DNA from 3 places in the Phenylobacterium zucineum HLK1 genome. Region 3 is predicted to be linked to each of the others. Evidence: predicted binding sites of a transcription regulator. Region 3 holds the regulator's gene; each other region holds the start of a gene.
What was found. The regulator LexA, encoded in region 3, represses DNA repair genes until DNA is damaged. The targets are predictions, from matches to a motif close to ATGTTCNCNANNTGTTCT.

Region 1 (5,303 bases), 1.6 Mb from region 3:
GCTCTCGGACGTGCCGCTGGTGGAGAAGCCGGGAATGTTGATCTCGGTGCCGTCGAGCTGCTCGGTGCGCGTCCGGCTCGCCGAGCCTGTGGCGTCACCCTGCGGCAGGTAGCGCAGGATGGCGCCCGTGCGCTGGGCGCGGACCTCCTGCAGGCGGGCCGCGGCGGTGCGGACGTCCGGGTTGCGGGCGAGGGCCTGCTCGACGAGGCCGGTGAGCTCGGCGTCGCCGAAGGCGGTCCACCACTGGTCCAGCGCCACCGCGCCGACGGGCGCGCCGGCAGGCGCCTCGTAGGCGCCGGGCAGGCGCACGTCGGCCGCGCGCGGGCTCGCGCAGGCGGCCAGCGCCAGTGCGGCCAGGACGGCTGCTGAAGAGGCGTATCGCATGCGGCTCATCTGGAGGCTGGGCGACCGGCGTTGTTTGAACAAAGTTTGGGCGTTCGGCGCAACGGTGACCGCCGCCCCTTGCACAATCCTTAGCGTCGCCTCGCCGGAGCCTCTGGCGGGTTCCGTGCAGTCCGCCCTTTGCCGCAAACTCCGTATGATGTAAAGTGTAGTAGCGAAAAAACTGGAGCCGCATGGGCAAGGAACTTCCCGGGGACGACGATCCCAGACGCAGCATCGAGCTGCTGTGGGGCCAGCACGAACCCGGCAGGCGCGGACCCAAGCCGCGCTTCTCGACCGCCGACGTGGTTCTGGCCGCGATCGCCATCGCCGACCGCGACGGCCTCGCCGCCATCTCCATGCGCGCCGTCGCCCAGTCGGTGGGCGTCTCGCCCATGTCGCTCTACACCTACGTGCGCTCCAAGACCGAGCTGCTCGCCCTGATGTTCGACCAGGTGATGGGCGAGATGCAGGACCCGCCGCCGGACCTGGAGTGGCGCGCGGCCCTGACCTTCATGGCGCGCGAACGCTGGCGCCTGGGCCTGCACCGGCCCTGGCTGCTGGACGTGGCCCACCATCGCCTGCCGCTGGGCCCCAACCTTGTGGCGCGGCTCGAGGGGGTGATCCGGACCCTGGACGCCACCGGCCTTCCCGAGCTCGACAAGGACCTCGTGGCCGGCGTGATCGTCAACTATGTCCGCGGCGCCCTGCACGAGCTGCGCGAGGCGCGCGAGGCCGAGGAGCGGAGCGGGCTGACCGACGAACAGTGGTTCTCGCTGGTCGAGCCGGCGCTGCAGACGCGCCTCGACCCGGCCCGGCGCCCGACCCTGGTCCGCCTGCGGGAGACCTGGCGGAAGGCCCGCGGACGCGCGAACGACCCTACCGTCCGCTTCGAGCAGGGGCTGGAGGTGGTGCTGGACGGAATCGAGGCGTTCATCGCCAGGCGGCGGTCCGAGGCCTAGCGGAGGCGGACGCCGGCCATTAGGGTCGCGCCACTCTTAGCCAGTCCGAGTGCCTGAATGAAAAAACTCCTCCTGTGCGCCGCCGCCTCGATCGCCTTCGCGACGGCCGCCGCCGCGGCTCCGGCCGCCATCGACGCCGCCCGCCTGACCCAGGACATCAAGGTGCTCTCCTCCGACGAGTTCGAGGGCCGCGCCCCGGCCTCGGCCGGCGAGGAGAAGACCGTCGCCTACCTGATCGAGCAGATGAAGGCCGCGGGCCTTTCGCCCGCCGGCGACCTGAAGGCCGACGGGACCCGCGCCTGGACCCAGGACGTGCCGCTCGCCCGCTTCGCCACCAAGGGCCCGGTGAAGGTCAGCGTCACCGCCGGCGGTGCGACCCAGCAGTGGACCCAGGGCGAGCAGGTCGCCATCCGCGCCGCCCAGACCGGCGCCGACCGGCTGGTCCTGAAGGACGTCCCGGTGGTCTTCGCCGGCTACGGCGTGAAGGCCCCCGAGAAGAACTGGGACGACTTCAAGGGCTATGACCTGAAGGGCAAGATCGCCCTCGTCCTCGTCAACGATCCGGACTTCGAGGCCGGAGAGGGCGACTTCGGCGGCAAGGCCATGACCTACTACGGCCGCTGGACCTACAAGTACGAGGAGGCCGCCCGCCAGGGCGCCGTCGGCTTCCTGGTGATCCACGAGACCGACCCGGCCTCCTACGGCTGGGCGACCGTGAAGAACTCCAACACCAACGAGATCTTCGACGTCATCCGCAAGAACCCCGCCGAGGCCCACGCGCCCCTGGAGGGCTGGGTGCAGCGCGACGTGGCGGTGAGCCTGATGAAGACCGCCGGCCTCGACTTCGACGCGCTGAAGAAGCAGGCCCAGACCCGCGACTTCCGGCCCGTGGAGCTGAAGGGCGTCACCTTCTCCACCGACTACGCCATCGACGCCCAGAAGGTCGTCTCCAAGAACGTCGTGGGCGAGGTCCGCGGCGCCGAGCGCCCCGACGAGCGGGTGATCTACACCGCCCACTGGGATCACCTCGGCGTGGGCCTGCCCGACGCCCGCGGCGACAAGATCTACAACGGCGCGCTCGACAACGCCTCGGGCACGGCCGCGCTGCTGGAGCTCGGCCGCATCTACGCCAAGGGTCCGAAGCCCCAGCGCTCGGTCACCTTCCTGGCGGTGACGGCCGAGGAGAAAGGCCTGCTGGGTTCGGAGTACTACGCCGACAACCCGCTCTATCCGCTGTCGAAGACCGTCGCGGTCATCAACATGGACGGCGTCAACCTGCTGGGCCGGTTCAAGGACGTGACCATGTCCGGCGATGCGCCCATGACCCTGCAGGACGACATGATCCGGGTGGCCAAGGCGGGCGGCCTGACGTTCAGCCCCGATCCCAATCCGCAGGCGGGCAGCTTCTACCGCTCGGACCACTTCCCGTTCGCCAAGCGCGGGGTGCCGGCGATCTCGTTCGGCTCCGGCGAGACGCTGGAGAAGGGCGGCAAGGCCGCCGGCCGCGCGGCCTCCGAGGCCTACACCAAGGACAAGTACCACCAGCCGGCCGACGAGTTCGATCCCAACTGGGACATGTCGGGCGCCGTCCAGGAGATCGGCCTCTACTACCAGCTCGGCCACGAGCTCGCGAACAGCCGCACCTGGCCCGAGTGGAAGGAAGGCGCCGAGTTCAAGGCAGCCCGCGACGAGACCAAGGCGGAGCGGCAGTAAGGTCCTCCGGAGGGCGGCGCCGCAACGCGCCGCCCTTTCTCTATCCCGGCCTGCCGCCGCCCAGCCCAGCCCAGCCCAGCCCAGCTGGAACATCTTGAGAACTTCGCGGATCGACGTTAGCTAAAGGCGCGATCAAGGCGGGAGGCCCACCATGGCGGCGGCAGGCAGGATCCGGTGCGGGATCGGCGGCTGGACGTTCGAGCCCTGGCGCGGGGTGTTCTATCCGGCGGGCCTGCGGCAGGCCGACGAGCTGGCCTACGCCAGCCGCCGCCTGACCGTCATCGAGATCAACGGCACCTACTATTCCAGCTTCAAGCCCGACAGCTGGGAGAAGTGGCGCGCGGCCACGCCCGAGGGCTTCCAGTTCTCGGTGAAAGCCTCGCGCTTCTGCACCAACCGCAAGGTCCTCGCCGACGGCAAGGGCTCGATGGAGATCTTCCTGAACCAGGGCCTGGCCCTGCTGGGCGACCGGCTCGGGCCGATCCTGTGGCAGTTCGCCCCCACCAAGAAGTTCGACTACGACGACTTCGCCGGCTGGCTCGAGCTGCTGCCGAAGAGCCTGGACAACCTCAGGCTCCGCCACGTGGTCGAGGTCCGCAACGCAAGCTTCGCCGACCCGAAGTTCGTCGCCCTCTGCCGCGACCACAACGTGGCGATCTGCAACTCCGAGAACGAGAACTATCCCTTCATCCCTGACGTGACCGCCGACTTCGTCTACCTGCGGCTGCTGTCGGCCTCGGACGACATCCCCACCGGCTATTCGCCCGCCGATCTCGACCTGTGGGCCGGCCGGTTCCGGGCCTACGCCGAGGGCCGCATCCCGGACGACATGCGCCCGATCGACCGCACCGGCCCGCCCGAGGAGCCGCGCGACGTCTACGCCTTCGTCATCCACGAGGGGAAGGTCCGCGCCCCGGCCGCGGCCATGGAGTTCATCCGCCGGGTCGATCCGGAGTTCCGGCCGCAGGACCTGTAACCACCGTCACGCCACGGAACGCTTGCAGGCCCCCGCGTTACCCGCGAGAATGACGCGCGTCATTTTCGTAGAACGAGTCTGCACACCCTCCATGGCCCAGGTCGCCTATCTTCCCGTCGGCAAGCGCGAGCAGACGAAGGTCCAGAACCGCCAGGCGATCCTCGACGCCGCGCGCGAGGTCTTCGGCGAGATGGGCTACGAGGCCGCCACGGTGCGCGACATCATCCGCCGCACCGGCCTGGCCGCCGGCACCTTCTACAACTACTACCGCTCGAAGGAGGAGGTGTTCGCCGCCCTCGCCGACGACGGCGCGCGGCGCTTCGGCCCAATCCTGAAGAAGATCCGCGCCTCCAGCGACGACTTCGAGACCTTCGTGCGCCAGGCGATCGCCGCCTACTTCGGCTTCATGGCCGACGAGCACACCAGCTGGCTGGCCCGCCGTCCGCCCGGCGAGCCGCACCCCCACGTCCACGGCGAGACCCCCGAGATGGCCGCCGTCTTCGCCGAGGTGCGGGACGCCCTGATGGAGGCCATCGCCGCCGGCCGGGGGCCCGTGGCCGACCCCGACTACATGGCGGCCGCCTGCATCGCCATCGCCCGCGACGTCGGGGACAAGATGATCGAGCGCCGCCCCATCGACACCCAGGCCGCCACCGACTTCGCCGTGGCCATGATCCTCAACGGCCTGCGCGGCCTGCCGGGGGCGAAGTAGGAGATGCCGCCGGCCGGGGCCCAGCGCCTGATCGCCCGCACCCTCCTGTCCCTGCCCGCCCCCGTGCTGCGGCTGATGTCGGGCGGCGGGGTCGTCTACAAGGGCGGGCGCACCCTCGACCCGCGGCTCCAGTTCCTGGCGGCGCAGGCGCGCGGCGCCCCGCCGATGGAGAGCCTCTCGCCCGAGGAAGCCCGCCGGGGCGAGACCCAGGCCATCGCCGCGGTGGCCGGCTCGCCCGAGCCCGGCGTGACCTGGGAGGACCTCGCCGTCCCCGGCGCCGCCGGAGAGATCCCCGCCCGCGCCTACCGGCCGCAGGGGCAGGACCCCGAGGCTCCGCTGATGGTCTGGGCCCACATGGGCGGCGGCGTGATCGGGACGATCGAGACCACCCACGCCTTCTGCACCCTGCTGGCGAAGATCGCCCGCGGGCCGGTCCTGTCGGTGGACTATCGTCTCGCGCCCGAGCACCGCTTTCCCGCCGGCCTCGACGACGTGCTGGCCGCCTACCGCTGGGGCCGGGACAACGCCGGCCGCTTCGGCGCCCCCGCGGGCAAGGCGG
Region 2 (5,303 bases), 880 kb from region 3:
GAAGTCCCGGCGATTGTAGATTCGGTCCTCGATCTCGTTTCCGTCGCGGTCGACCTGACCCTTCTCGGGCCGGTAGCCTTCGACGTCACGGTCGATGTGGACCTTGATCACCTTGTAGGGAGCGAGGAAGCCGTCGGCGATGCCTTGGCGCAGGGAGTAGGTGTAGACCGGCTCGCCGAAGTAGGCGCTGTTCGAGACGTAGGTCGTCTCCTTGGGCGTGGCGGTCAGGCCGATCTGGGTGGCGCCCGAGAAGTGCTCCAGGATTTCGCGCCAGGCCGCATCGTCGGCTGCGCTGCCTCTATGACACTCGTCGATCACGATCAGATCGAAGAAGCCGGGGGAGAAGTCCTTGAAGATCTTCTGCCGCTCCTCGGGTCCGGTGATCGCCTGATAGAGGCCGAGGTAGATTTCGAAAGCCGTGTCGACGCGACGGCGCTTGTCCATCGCGAGCGTGAGATCGACCTCGGTGCCGTCCGCACGCTCGATGGTCTTGGACTTGGTGGACAGCTTGGCCATCGCCGGCCCGAATGGGCGGAAGTCGTTAACCATGGTCTGATCGACCAGGATGTTCCGGTCGGCCAGGAAAAGGATCCGCTTCTTCTGGCCGGCCTTCCACAGCCGCCAGATGATCTGGAAGGCGGTGTAGGTCTTGCCCGTGCCGGTCGCCATCACGAGCAGTACGCGGTCGCGGCCCTTGGCGATGGCTTCGACGGCCGCGTTGACCGCATTGACCTGATAGTAGCGAGGAGCCTTGCCGCTCCCGTCGTCGAAGTAGTCCTGAAGGACGACCTCCTCGGCCTCCGGCGTCAGCCCTTTCCAGGCGCAGTAGCGCCTCCAAAGTTCGGCTCGCGTCGGGAAGGCGTCCAGCGCGACGTCAGTTTCCTTCTGGTCGGCGGCGCCCGTGCGGTCATGGAAGACGAAGCCATCGCCATTGGAAGAGAAGGCGAACGGCAGGTTCAGGATGTCGGCGTACTCCAGCGCCTGTTGCATCCCGTCGCCGACGGCGTGCCGGTTGTCCTTGGCCTCGATGATGCCGATCGGAACGTTCGGCTTGATGTAGAGGATGTAGTCGGCGCGTTTGGCCTTGCCCCGGGAGACGAGCTTACCGCGAACCGTGATGCGGCCCTTGGTGAAGGAGACTTCCTCAAGGAACTGAGTCTGCTCATCCCACCCGGCGCGACGCAGCGCAGGCGTGATGAACTTCGTGCAGATGTCGCGCTCCGACAGCGCGCGCTTATCCACCGCGGCCGTCCGTCATCGATGCAGAACTGCAGCTGGTGATCAAAGCACTCCCCCGCCGCGACTTCAGCGCGAGCGGAGCCATGTCGTCAACCGGCAGCCGTTGGGCGCGCTGCGTCGCCGCTTGGCGGCGGAAGCGGAATCCTCGCGGAGGAGAGTTCTCGTCGAGCCAGCGACAGTTCGTAGCGGCCAGTGACGAATCCCAGCCGCCAGAGGACAAATCGAAATAGCCATCCCAGCGAGGGCGTTCCGCGCCGCTCGCGAAGAACATCTTGCGAACCTGGAACAAAGGAGGTACGCATGAGTCCTCGGCGACGGCGTGAGTTCGACGGCCGGGTTGGCGGAATCGTGGGATAGAGGGCGCTGGATATGACTCAGTCGGCGTTGAGGCTCGTGGGCAAGGAAGACGGAGAAAAGCAGCGCGCGCTCGAGGCGGCGCTGGCGCAGATCGATCGGGCCTTCGGCAAGGGCTCGGTGATGAAGCTGGGCGACAAGGGCAAGATCGTCGAGATCGAGTCCGTGTCGACGGGCTCGCTCGGCCTCGACATGGCGCTGGGCATCGGCGGCCTGCCCAAGGGCCGCATCGTCGAAATCTATGGGCCGGAAAGCTCGGGCAAGACGACGCTCGCCCTGCACGTGGTGGCCGAGGTGCAGAAGGCCGGCGGCACCGCCGCCTTCGTGGACGCCGAGCACGCGCTCGACCCGTCCTACGCCCACAAGCTGGGCGTGAACCTGGACGACCTGCTGGTCGCCCAGCCCGACACCGGCGAGCAGGCGCTGGAGATCACCGACACCCTGGTGCGCTCGAACGCCGTGGACGTGATCGTGGTCGACTCGGTGGCGGCGCTGACGCCGCGGGCCGAGATCGAGGGCGAGATGGGCGACAGCCTTCCGGGCCTGCAGGCGCGCCTGATGAGCCAGGCGCTGCGCAAGCTCACCGCCTCCATCTCCAAGGCCAAGACGCTGGTCATCTTCATCAACCAGATCCGTATGAAGATCGGGGTGATGTACGGCTCGCCCGAGACCACCACGGGCGGCAACGCGCTGAAGTTCTACGCCTCGGTGCGCCTCGACATCCGCCGCACCGGCTCGGTCAAGCAACGCGACGAGATCGTCGGCAACAACGTCCGGGTGAAGGTGGTCAAGAACAAGGTCGCCCCGCCGTTCCGCGAGGTCGAGTTCGACATCATGTACGGCGAGGGGATCTCCAAGCTGGGCGAGATCATCGACCTCGGCGTCAAGGCCGGCGTCGTCGAGAAGGCGGGCTCCTGGTTCTCGTTCAACTCCCAGCGCATCGGCCAGGGCCGCGACAATGTGCGCGAGTTCCTGAAGCAGAACCCCGACATCGCCGAGCAGATCGAGGCCAAGGTCCGCGGCGCCAAGTCGGCGATCGAGGAAGAGCTGCTGGTCGGCCCGTCCGAGGGCGAGGGCGACGAGGCCGACGGCTCGCTCTGAGCCAGGGCCGGAAAGACTCCTCTGGACCTGCGCCGCGCCGGCGGCGGGCCTCCCCGCCAACCCGGTCCGCCGCCTCCACCCTGCGCGCAGGCGCAAGCCACAGAGGCGAGGACGCCTGGGGGCCGCCCCCCAGGCGTCCTTTTTCGTTCCCGGCCATGCGCGAGCCGCGGGTGCAGCGAAAGCCCAGCTTGCGCGTTCCAGCCCGGCACAACCGGGCGGACCCTTGTTTCAGACTCAGTCGGACCACGCGCTTCTCGCCCTCCTCGGGGCTCTGGACCAGAGGGGCTACGACTTCGTCACGCCCCTCAACCCGACCTCCTGGCGGACACATCGCCGTCGCCGGCCTCTAGGCGAGCGCAACCTTCGGGACGTGCTGGGATGGGGGCTGCCCTTCCCGAGCGGCGCCATCGACGGCGAGATCGAGGCTCTGCTGGCGGAGGCCGGGGCGCTGCGTGAGGAAGAGGGCGGCTATCGCTCCACCCTTCGCGTATCGCGGCTCGCCGGGACGCTCTTCCTCCACTCGGCCCTCGGTTCGCGCGAGCCCGGCAAGGTGTTCCTCGGTCCCGACAGCTACCGATTCGCGGAATTCCTGCGCGTGGAGCTGACCGGCAAGGCCGCGGCGCGGAAGGTGGTCGAAATCGGCGCGGGGGCCGGGGTCGGCGGAGTGGTCGCGGCCCGGCTCGGCGGTGCGGAGCTGGTCCAGCTCGGCGACGTGAACGAGTGCGCCCTGCGCCTGGCGCGGATCAACGCCGCGCACGCCGGCGTCACCGCCGCCGCCGTGCGGTCCGACGGCCTCTCCGACTTGGACCCCGACGCGGACCTCGTCGTCGCCAATCCGCCCTTCATCGCGGCGAGCGGACTCACCCACAGCGATGGCGGCGACCGGCATGGCACGGCCATCGCGCTTCGGTGGGCGGACGAGGCCATGAGCCGCCTGCCGCCGGGCGGACGCCTGCTGCTCTACACCGGTGCGCCCATGGTGGAGGGAACGGACATCCTGCTGGCCGGCCTGCGCAGGCACGCGCGCGAGCGGGCCTGCCGGCTGGGCTACCGCGAACTCGATCCGGACATCTTCGCCTCCGAGCTGCGCCGCGAGGTCTATGCGGACGTGGAGCGGATCGCAGCCGTCGGCGCTGTCGTGGAGAAGCTCTGACGCGAAGAAGCTCTGAGCGCGGATCTGCGCCGGTTCCCACGCTTTCCCTTCACCCCCGTCTTCGCGTAAACGGACGCGGCCCCCACATGAGGGGGCCGAAGTCCCCGTTCCGCAAGACGAGACCACATGGCGAGCCTGAACGAGATCCGCACGCACTTCCTGGACTTCTTCCAGCGCAAGGAGCACGCCGTGGTCCCCTCGGCTCCGCTCGTGCCGCAGAACGATCCCACGCTGCTGTTCGTCAACGCCGGGATGGTGCCCTTCAAGAACTACTTCACCGGCGCCGAGGCCTCGCCGTGGCCGCGCGCGGCCAGCTCGCAGAAGTCGGTCCGGGCGGGCGGCAAGCACAACGACCTCGACAACGTCGGCTACACCGCGCGCCACCACACCTTCTTCGAGATGCTGGGGAACTTCTCGTTCGGCGACTATTTCAAGGAGCGCGCGATCAGCCACGCCTGGGAGCTGCTGACCAAGGAGTGGGCGCTGCCGGTCGAGAAGCTGATGGTCACGGTGTACCACACCGACGACGAGGCCGCGGCCCTGTGGAAGAAGATCGCCGGCCTGCCCGACCACAAGATCGTCCGCATCCCGACCAGCGACAATTTCTGGTCGATGGGTGACACCGGCCCCTGCGGTCCCTGCTCGGAGATCTTCTACGACCACGGGGAGCACATCCCCGGCGGCCCGCCCGGCAGCCCGGACGAGGACGGCGACCGCTTCGTCGAGATCTGGAACCTCGTCTTCATGCAGTTCGAGCAGTTCGCCGACGGCACGCGCGCCGACCTGCCCAAGCCCTCGATCGACACCGGCATGGGCCTGGAGCGGATCGCCGCCGTGCTGCAGGGCGTGCACGACAACTATGACGTCGACCTGTTCAAGGACCTGATCGCCTCGACCAAGGCGCAGCTGCGCGCCGAGGGCTCGGACACCACGCCCTCTCACCGGGTGATCGCCGACCACCTGCGTTCGTCCAGCTTCCTGATCGCCGACGGGGTCCTGCCCTCGAACGAGGGCCGCGGCTACGTGCTGCGCCGGATCATGCGCCGGGCCATGCGCCACGCCCACCTGCTGGGCGCGGACGAGCCCCTGATGCACCGCGTCGCCCCGACGCTCGTGAACCTGATGGGCGAGGCCTATCCCGAGCTGCGCCGGGCCGAGCCCGCCATCGTCGAGACCCTGCGCCAGGAGGAGGAGCGGTTCCGCCGCACGCTCGGCCGCGGCATGACGCTGCTGGAGGAGGCGACGGCCGGCCTGAAGGACGGCGACGTGCTCTCGGGCGAGACCGCGTTCAAGCTCTACGACACCTACGGCTTCCCGCTGGACCTGACCCAGGACGCCGTCCGGGCCAAGGGCTTGACGGTGAACCTCGACGAGTTCGAGCAGGCGATGGCCCGCCAGCGCGAGATGGCGCGCGAGAACTGGGTGGGCTCGGGCCAGGTGGCCGCGGCGGCCGAAT
Region 3 (5,303 bases):
CGCACCGGCGCAGCCAGCAGCGCCCGCGCCCGCGCGATCGCCGCCGCATCGAGAGTCGAATCGTCAGCCGACATGGACCGAGCATCCCGCTTGGCGGACGGCTCCGCAAAGCCTAGATGGGACGCATGATCCTGGTGATCGATAACTACGACAGCTTCACCTACAACCTGGTTCACTATCTGAACGAACTGGGGGCGGAGACGCATGTCGTGCGCAACGACGCGATCACCGCCGAACAGGCGCTGGCGCTGAAGCCGGAAGCGATCCTGCTGTCGCCCGGCCCCTGCACGCCCAACGAGGCGGGCGTCTGCCTGTCGCTGCTGGCCAGCGCGCCGGCCGACCTGCCGATCTTCGGCGTCTGCCTCGGCCACCAGTCGATCGGCCAGGCGTTCGGCGGCGAGGTGGTCCGCGCCAAGGCGCTGATGCACGGCAAGACCAGCCTGATCCATCACAACGGCAAGGGCGTGTTCGCCGGCCTGAAGAACCCCTTCACCGCCACGCGCTATCACAGCCTCTCGGTCGAGAAGGCCGCCCTGCCGCCGGACCTCGAGGTCACGGCCTGGACCGACGACGGCGAGATCATGGGCGTGCAGCACAAGACCCGGCCGATCTTCGGCGTGCAGTTCCACCCCGAGTCCATCGCCACCGAGTGCGGCCACGAGCTGCTGTCCAACTTCCTCGACATCGCCGGCGTGAAGCGGCTCGCCGACGCCTGAGCCGCCGATGTCCGACGCCTTCAAGCCGCTCCTCTCGCGCCTGGCCGACGGCGCGACCCTGTCGGACGACGACGCCGACGCGTTCTTCTCGGCCTGCCTCCGGGGTGAGCCGACGCCGGCCCAGGTCGGCGCCGCCCTGACGGCCATGCGGATGCGCGGGGAGACGCTCGGCGAGATCGCCGCCTGCGCCCGCGCCATGCGGCGAGCGGCGATCCACCTCGAGCCGCCGTTCCCCACCATCGACGTCTGCGGCACCGGCGGCGACGGGCTGCACACGCTGAACATCTCCACCGCCGTGGGCTTCGTCGCCGCAGGCGGCGGGCTGAAGGTGGCCAAGCACGGCAACCGGGCGATGTCGTCCAAGTCGGGCACGGCCGACGTCCTCGGCGAACTGGGCGTCAACATCGCCGCCCCGCCCGAGAAGCAGCTCCAGGCGCTGGACGAGGCCGGCATCTGCTTCCTGTTTGCGCCGGCGCACCACAGCGCCATGCGTCACGTCTCGCCGATCCGGGCCGAGCTGGGCTTCCGGACGATCTTCAACCTGCTGGGGCCGCTGACCAATCCGGCCGGCGCGCAGCGGCAGGTGGTGGGCGTCTTCGCCGAGCGCTGGGTCAAGCCGCTGGCGCAGGCGCTCGGCATGCTGGGGTCCGAGAAGGCCTGGGTCGTCCACGGGGCCGGGCTCGACGAGCTGACCACCACGGGCGAGACCTCGGTCGCCGAGTTCTCGGACGGCAAGGTCCGGCTGTTCACGATCACCCCGGAGGCGGTGGGCCTACGCCGCGCGGCCCTGGCCGACATCACCGGCGGCAGCCCGGCCGAGAACGCGCAGGCGCTGCGCCGCCTGCTCGCCGGGGAGACCGGCGCCTACCGCGACATCGTCGCCCTGAACGCCGCCGCGGCCTTCCTGGTCGCCGACAAGGTCGAGACGCTGCGCGAGGGGGTCGAGCTGGCCGGCCGTGTCCTGGACGAAGGGCGCGCCCAGGCCGCCCTGGAGCGACTCGTGGAGATCACCGCCCCATGAGCGACATCCTCGAGAAGATCGCCGCCTACAAGCGCGACGAGGTCGCCGTCCGCAAGGCCGCGCAGCCGACGATCGCGCCGCCGGCCGAGGCCCCGCGCGGCTTCCGCGCCGCGCTGACGCGGGCGCACGCCCCCGGCCGCCTGGCCCTGATCGCCGAGATCAAGAAGGCCTCCCCCTCCAAGGGGCTGATCCGGGAGGACTTCGATCCGCCCGCCCTCGCCCGCGCCTACGAGGCCGGCGGCGCGGCCTGCCTGTCGGTACTGACGGACGGGCCCAGCTTCCAGGGCGACGACAGCTACCTCGCCGCGGCCCGGAGCGCGGTGCGCCTGCCGTGCCTGCGCAAGGAGTTCCTGGTCGATCCCTGGCAGGTGGCCGAGAGCCGGTCGCTCGGGGCCGACGCCATCCTGGTGATCCTCGCCATGGTCGACGACGTCCTCGCCGCCGAGCTGATGGCCGAGGCCCAGCGGCTGGGCATGGATGCCCTGGTCGAGGTGCACGACGAGGCCGAGATGGCGCGCGCCGGCGCGCTCGGCGCCGACCTGATAGGCGTGAACAACCGCAACCTGCGGACCTTCGAGGTCGACCTGTCCACGACCGAGCGGCTGGCCACGATGGCCCCGGCCGGCGCCCTGCTGGTCACCGAGAGCGGCATCTTCACCCCCGCCGACGTCGCTCGCCTGGAACGCTGCGGGGCACAGGCCATGCTGGTGGGCGAGAGCCTGATGCGGCAGGCCGACGTGACCGCCGCAACCCGCGCCCTCCTCGGCTGAGTCGCCCGTTCCGCCGTCCGGCGCCGGGCCAGTTCTCCTGATTTTTCAGGGAGAACGGTGGTAACTTGACATTAACTAGGAACACCTAGAGAATATCGATAACGTTTGCGCTTTGTTCCAGAGGTCGCCTGCAGATGCTCACCCGCAAGCAGCATGAACTGCTCATGTTCATCCATGAGCGGATCAAGGAAACCGGCGTCTCGCCGTCCTTCGACGAGATGAAGGAAGCGCTGGACCTGGCGTCCAAGTCCGGGATTCACCGGCTGATCACCGCCCTGGAGGAACGCGGCTTCCTGCGCCGCCTGCCCCACCGGGCCCGCGCGCTGGAGGTGGTCCGCCTGCCGCAGCAGGCCACGGCCGCCGCTCCGCCCAAGGGTCGCGCCCCCTTCAAGCCGCAGCTGGTCGAGGCCGGCCAGGCCATGCCGGTCGCGGCCAACGACACTCGCGAACTGCCGATCCTCGGCAAGATCGCCGCCGGGACCCCCATCGAGGCCATCCAGCAGGAGCGCGACCGGCTGCCGGTCCCCGAGGCGATGCTTGGCGCGGGCGAGCACTTCGTCCTCGAGATCCAGGGCGACTCGATGATCAACGCCGGCATCCTCGACGGCGACTTCGTGGTGATCCGCCGGACCGACAGCGCCAACTCCGGCGACATCGTCGTGGCCCTGGTGGACGGCGAGGAAGCGACCTTGAAGCGCCTGCGCAAGAAGGGCGCCTCGATCGCGCTCGAGGCGGCCAACCCCGCCTACGAGACCCGCATCTTCGGCCCCGACCGCGTGGCGGTGCAGGGCCGCCTCGTCGGCCTCATCCGCCGTTACCACTAGGCCCTAGCGCCCCCTGGGGTCGAAGCCCCAGGTCCAGGGCCTGCGTCCGCGCAGGTCCTGGCTCCAGGCGATGCGCCAGCTTCCGTCGCTCCGCCGCCAGAGTTCGGCCGAGCCGCCGGCGCGGAAGTCGGCGCCGGTCAGCACCAGCGGCGCCCCGCAGCTCTCCGGGCGGAAGTCGTTCCTCAGGATCACCACCTCTGCCGAGCCGCAGAGGGCGTCAAGGCGGCCCGGCTTCAGCGGCCGGCGCAGGTTCCAGGCGGCGGAGACCCGCATCGGCGCCCCCGCCCCCGGCGCACAGCTCCAGCGGTCGCAGTCGAATCGTTCGTCCCGCTCGGCCTCCGAGGTCAGCGGCGTCAGGCCCCGGCGGCGGGCCCACAGCTCGGCCCCGAACAGCTTCACGTCCGGACGCAGCAGCACCGCCTCGCGCCCCTCGCGGACCGCCACGGCGGCGCCGTCGGCGCTGATCCACAGGTCCGGCGTCGCCGGTCGCGGCGCCCAGAGCACCGACAGGGCCAGCGGCAGGCCCGCCCAGCGCAGCCGTCCTCGCCACAGGCAGACGAAGAGCAGGCCCACGAACGAAGCCGCCAGCGTCCAGGCCGGCGCGCTGGGAACCAGCGTCTGGGCCATGGGGGCCGAGGCCGCCGCTGCGGCGATGCGGTTCATCAGCTCGATCGCAAGCCCCGCCGCCTCCAGCGGAATGCGCCCGAGGCCGAAGGGGGCCAGCGCCGCGCCGAGGGCCAAGGCCGGCATCAGAAGGAAGGTGGAGATCGGCGCCACGGCCAGGTTCGCCAGCAGGCCCCAGGTGGAGACGCGGTTGAAGTGCTGGATGGCGAACGGCCCCGTGGCCAGGCCCGCGACGAAGCTGACGGCCAGGCTGGCGGCGGTCCAGGTCACGACCGCCTGCGGCAGGCGGATCCACCAGGGCGCCTCGATCTCGCGGATCGGCCGGGGCCAGCCCTCGGCCAGCGCCACCAGAGCGGCGGTGGCGGCGAACGACATCTGGAACCCGGGCTCGGTCACCGCTTCCGGCTGGAGGAGGAGCACCCCCATGGCGGCCAGGGCCAGGGCGTGCAGGCTAATCGCCTGCCGGTCGGCCAGGACGGCGGCGAAGGCCACCGCCGCGGTGATCGCCGCCCGCTCGGCCGGCGGCGGCGCGCCCGACAGCACAAGATAGCCGCCGACCGCGGCCAGACCGACCAGCGCCGCCACCTTCTTGCCCGACACCCGCAGCGCCAGCCACGGCCAAGCGGCCACCGCCAGGCGGGCGGCGGCGAAGGTGAAGCCGCCCACGATCGCCATGTGCAGGCCGCTGATCGAGATGATGTGCGCCAGGCCCGAGACGCGCAGGTTCTCCACCTGCTCGGGCGGAATGAACGCCTCGTGGCCCGTGGTCATCGCCGCCGCCAGCCCGCCGCTCTCCGGGCCGAGGGTCTCGACGATCCGCCGGGTCAGCGCCCAGCGGACAGCGTTCACCCGCATCGTCAGCCGCAGCCGCCAGGGCGCCACTGTATCGGGCGTCCACCACTCGGGCGGCCGCAGCGCCAGACCGACCCCGCCGACGCTCTCGAAGAAGGCGTCGCGCGCGAAGTCGTAGGCCCCGGGGCTGGCCGGAGGCGGCGGGGGATTGAGGATGGCCAGAACCCGCACGCCCTCGCCTGGCGCCGGCACAGGCGTTCCGGGGCGGAGCGTCACGCGCACCCGGATGGGCGTGGTCTCGGGCGCCCACGAGCCGATCCGGACGGGCGCGATCAGCAGGCGCTGGCCGCCCTGGCCCGGCGCGGCCACGTCCACCACCCAGCCTTCGACCGGCTGCGGCCTCGCGCCCGCGACGGCGACCGGCGCCTTGACGCTCTCGGTGCGCAGCTTGGCCACGGCGAAGCCGCCGAGGCCGAACGCCGTCAGCGCGAGGGCCACCACCACGGGGCGCGGGCCCGCCCAACGCCCCGCGGCCAGGAGCAGCGCTGCGGCCGCC

Region 1: the regulator LexA is predicted to act here: its motif matches at 3,143-3,160, upstream of PHZ_RS02165 (DUF72 domain-containing protein).
Region 2: the regulator LexA is predicted to act here: its motif matches at 1,504-1,521, upstream of recA (recombinase RecA).

The regions. Positions count from the first base shown of each region.
Region 1 covers NC_011144.1:397,933-403,235, reverse strand. Annotated here, with positions in the region: gene PHZ_RS02180 (efflux transporter outer membrane subunit) at 1-393, opposite strand, end outside; gene PHZ_RS02175 (TetR/AcrR family transcriptional regulator) at 576-1,343, shown strand; gene PHZ_RS02170 (M28 family metallopeptidase) at 1,401-3,056, shown strand; gene PHZ_RS02165 (DUF72 domain-containing protein) at 3,208-4,032, shown strand; gene PHZ_RS02160 (TetR/AcrR family transcriptional regulator) at 4,124-4,744, shown strand; gene PHZ_RS02155 (alpha/beta hydrolase) at 4,748-5,303, shown strand, end outside.
Region 2 covers NC_011144.1:1,090,448-1,095,750, forward strand. Annotated here, with positions in the region: gene hsdR (EcoAI/FtnUII family type I restriction enzme subunit R) at 1-1,242, opposite strand, end outside; gene recA (recombinase RecA) at 1,609-2,694, shown strand; gene PHZ_RS05395 (methyltransferase) at 3,065-3,847, shown strand; gene alaS (alanine--tRNA ligase) at 3,974-5,303, shown strand, end outside.
Region 3 covers NC_011144.1:1,968,376-1,973,678, forward strand. Annotated here, with positions in the region: gene PHZ_RS09685 (hypothetical protein) at 1-74, opposite strand, end outside; gene PHZ_RS09690 (anthranilate synthase component II) at 126-716, shown strand; gene trpD (anthranilate phosphoribosyltransferase) at 724-1,737, shown strand; gene trpC (indole-3-glycerol phosphate synthase TrpC) at 1,734-2,507, shown strand; gene lexA (transcriptional repressor LexA) at 2,642-3,331, shown strand; gene PHZ_RS09710 (ComEC/Rec2 family competence protein) at 3,335-5,303, opposite strand, start outside.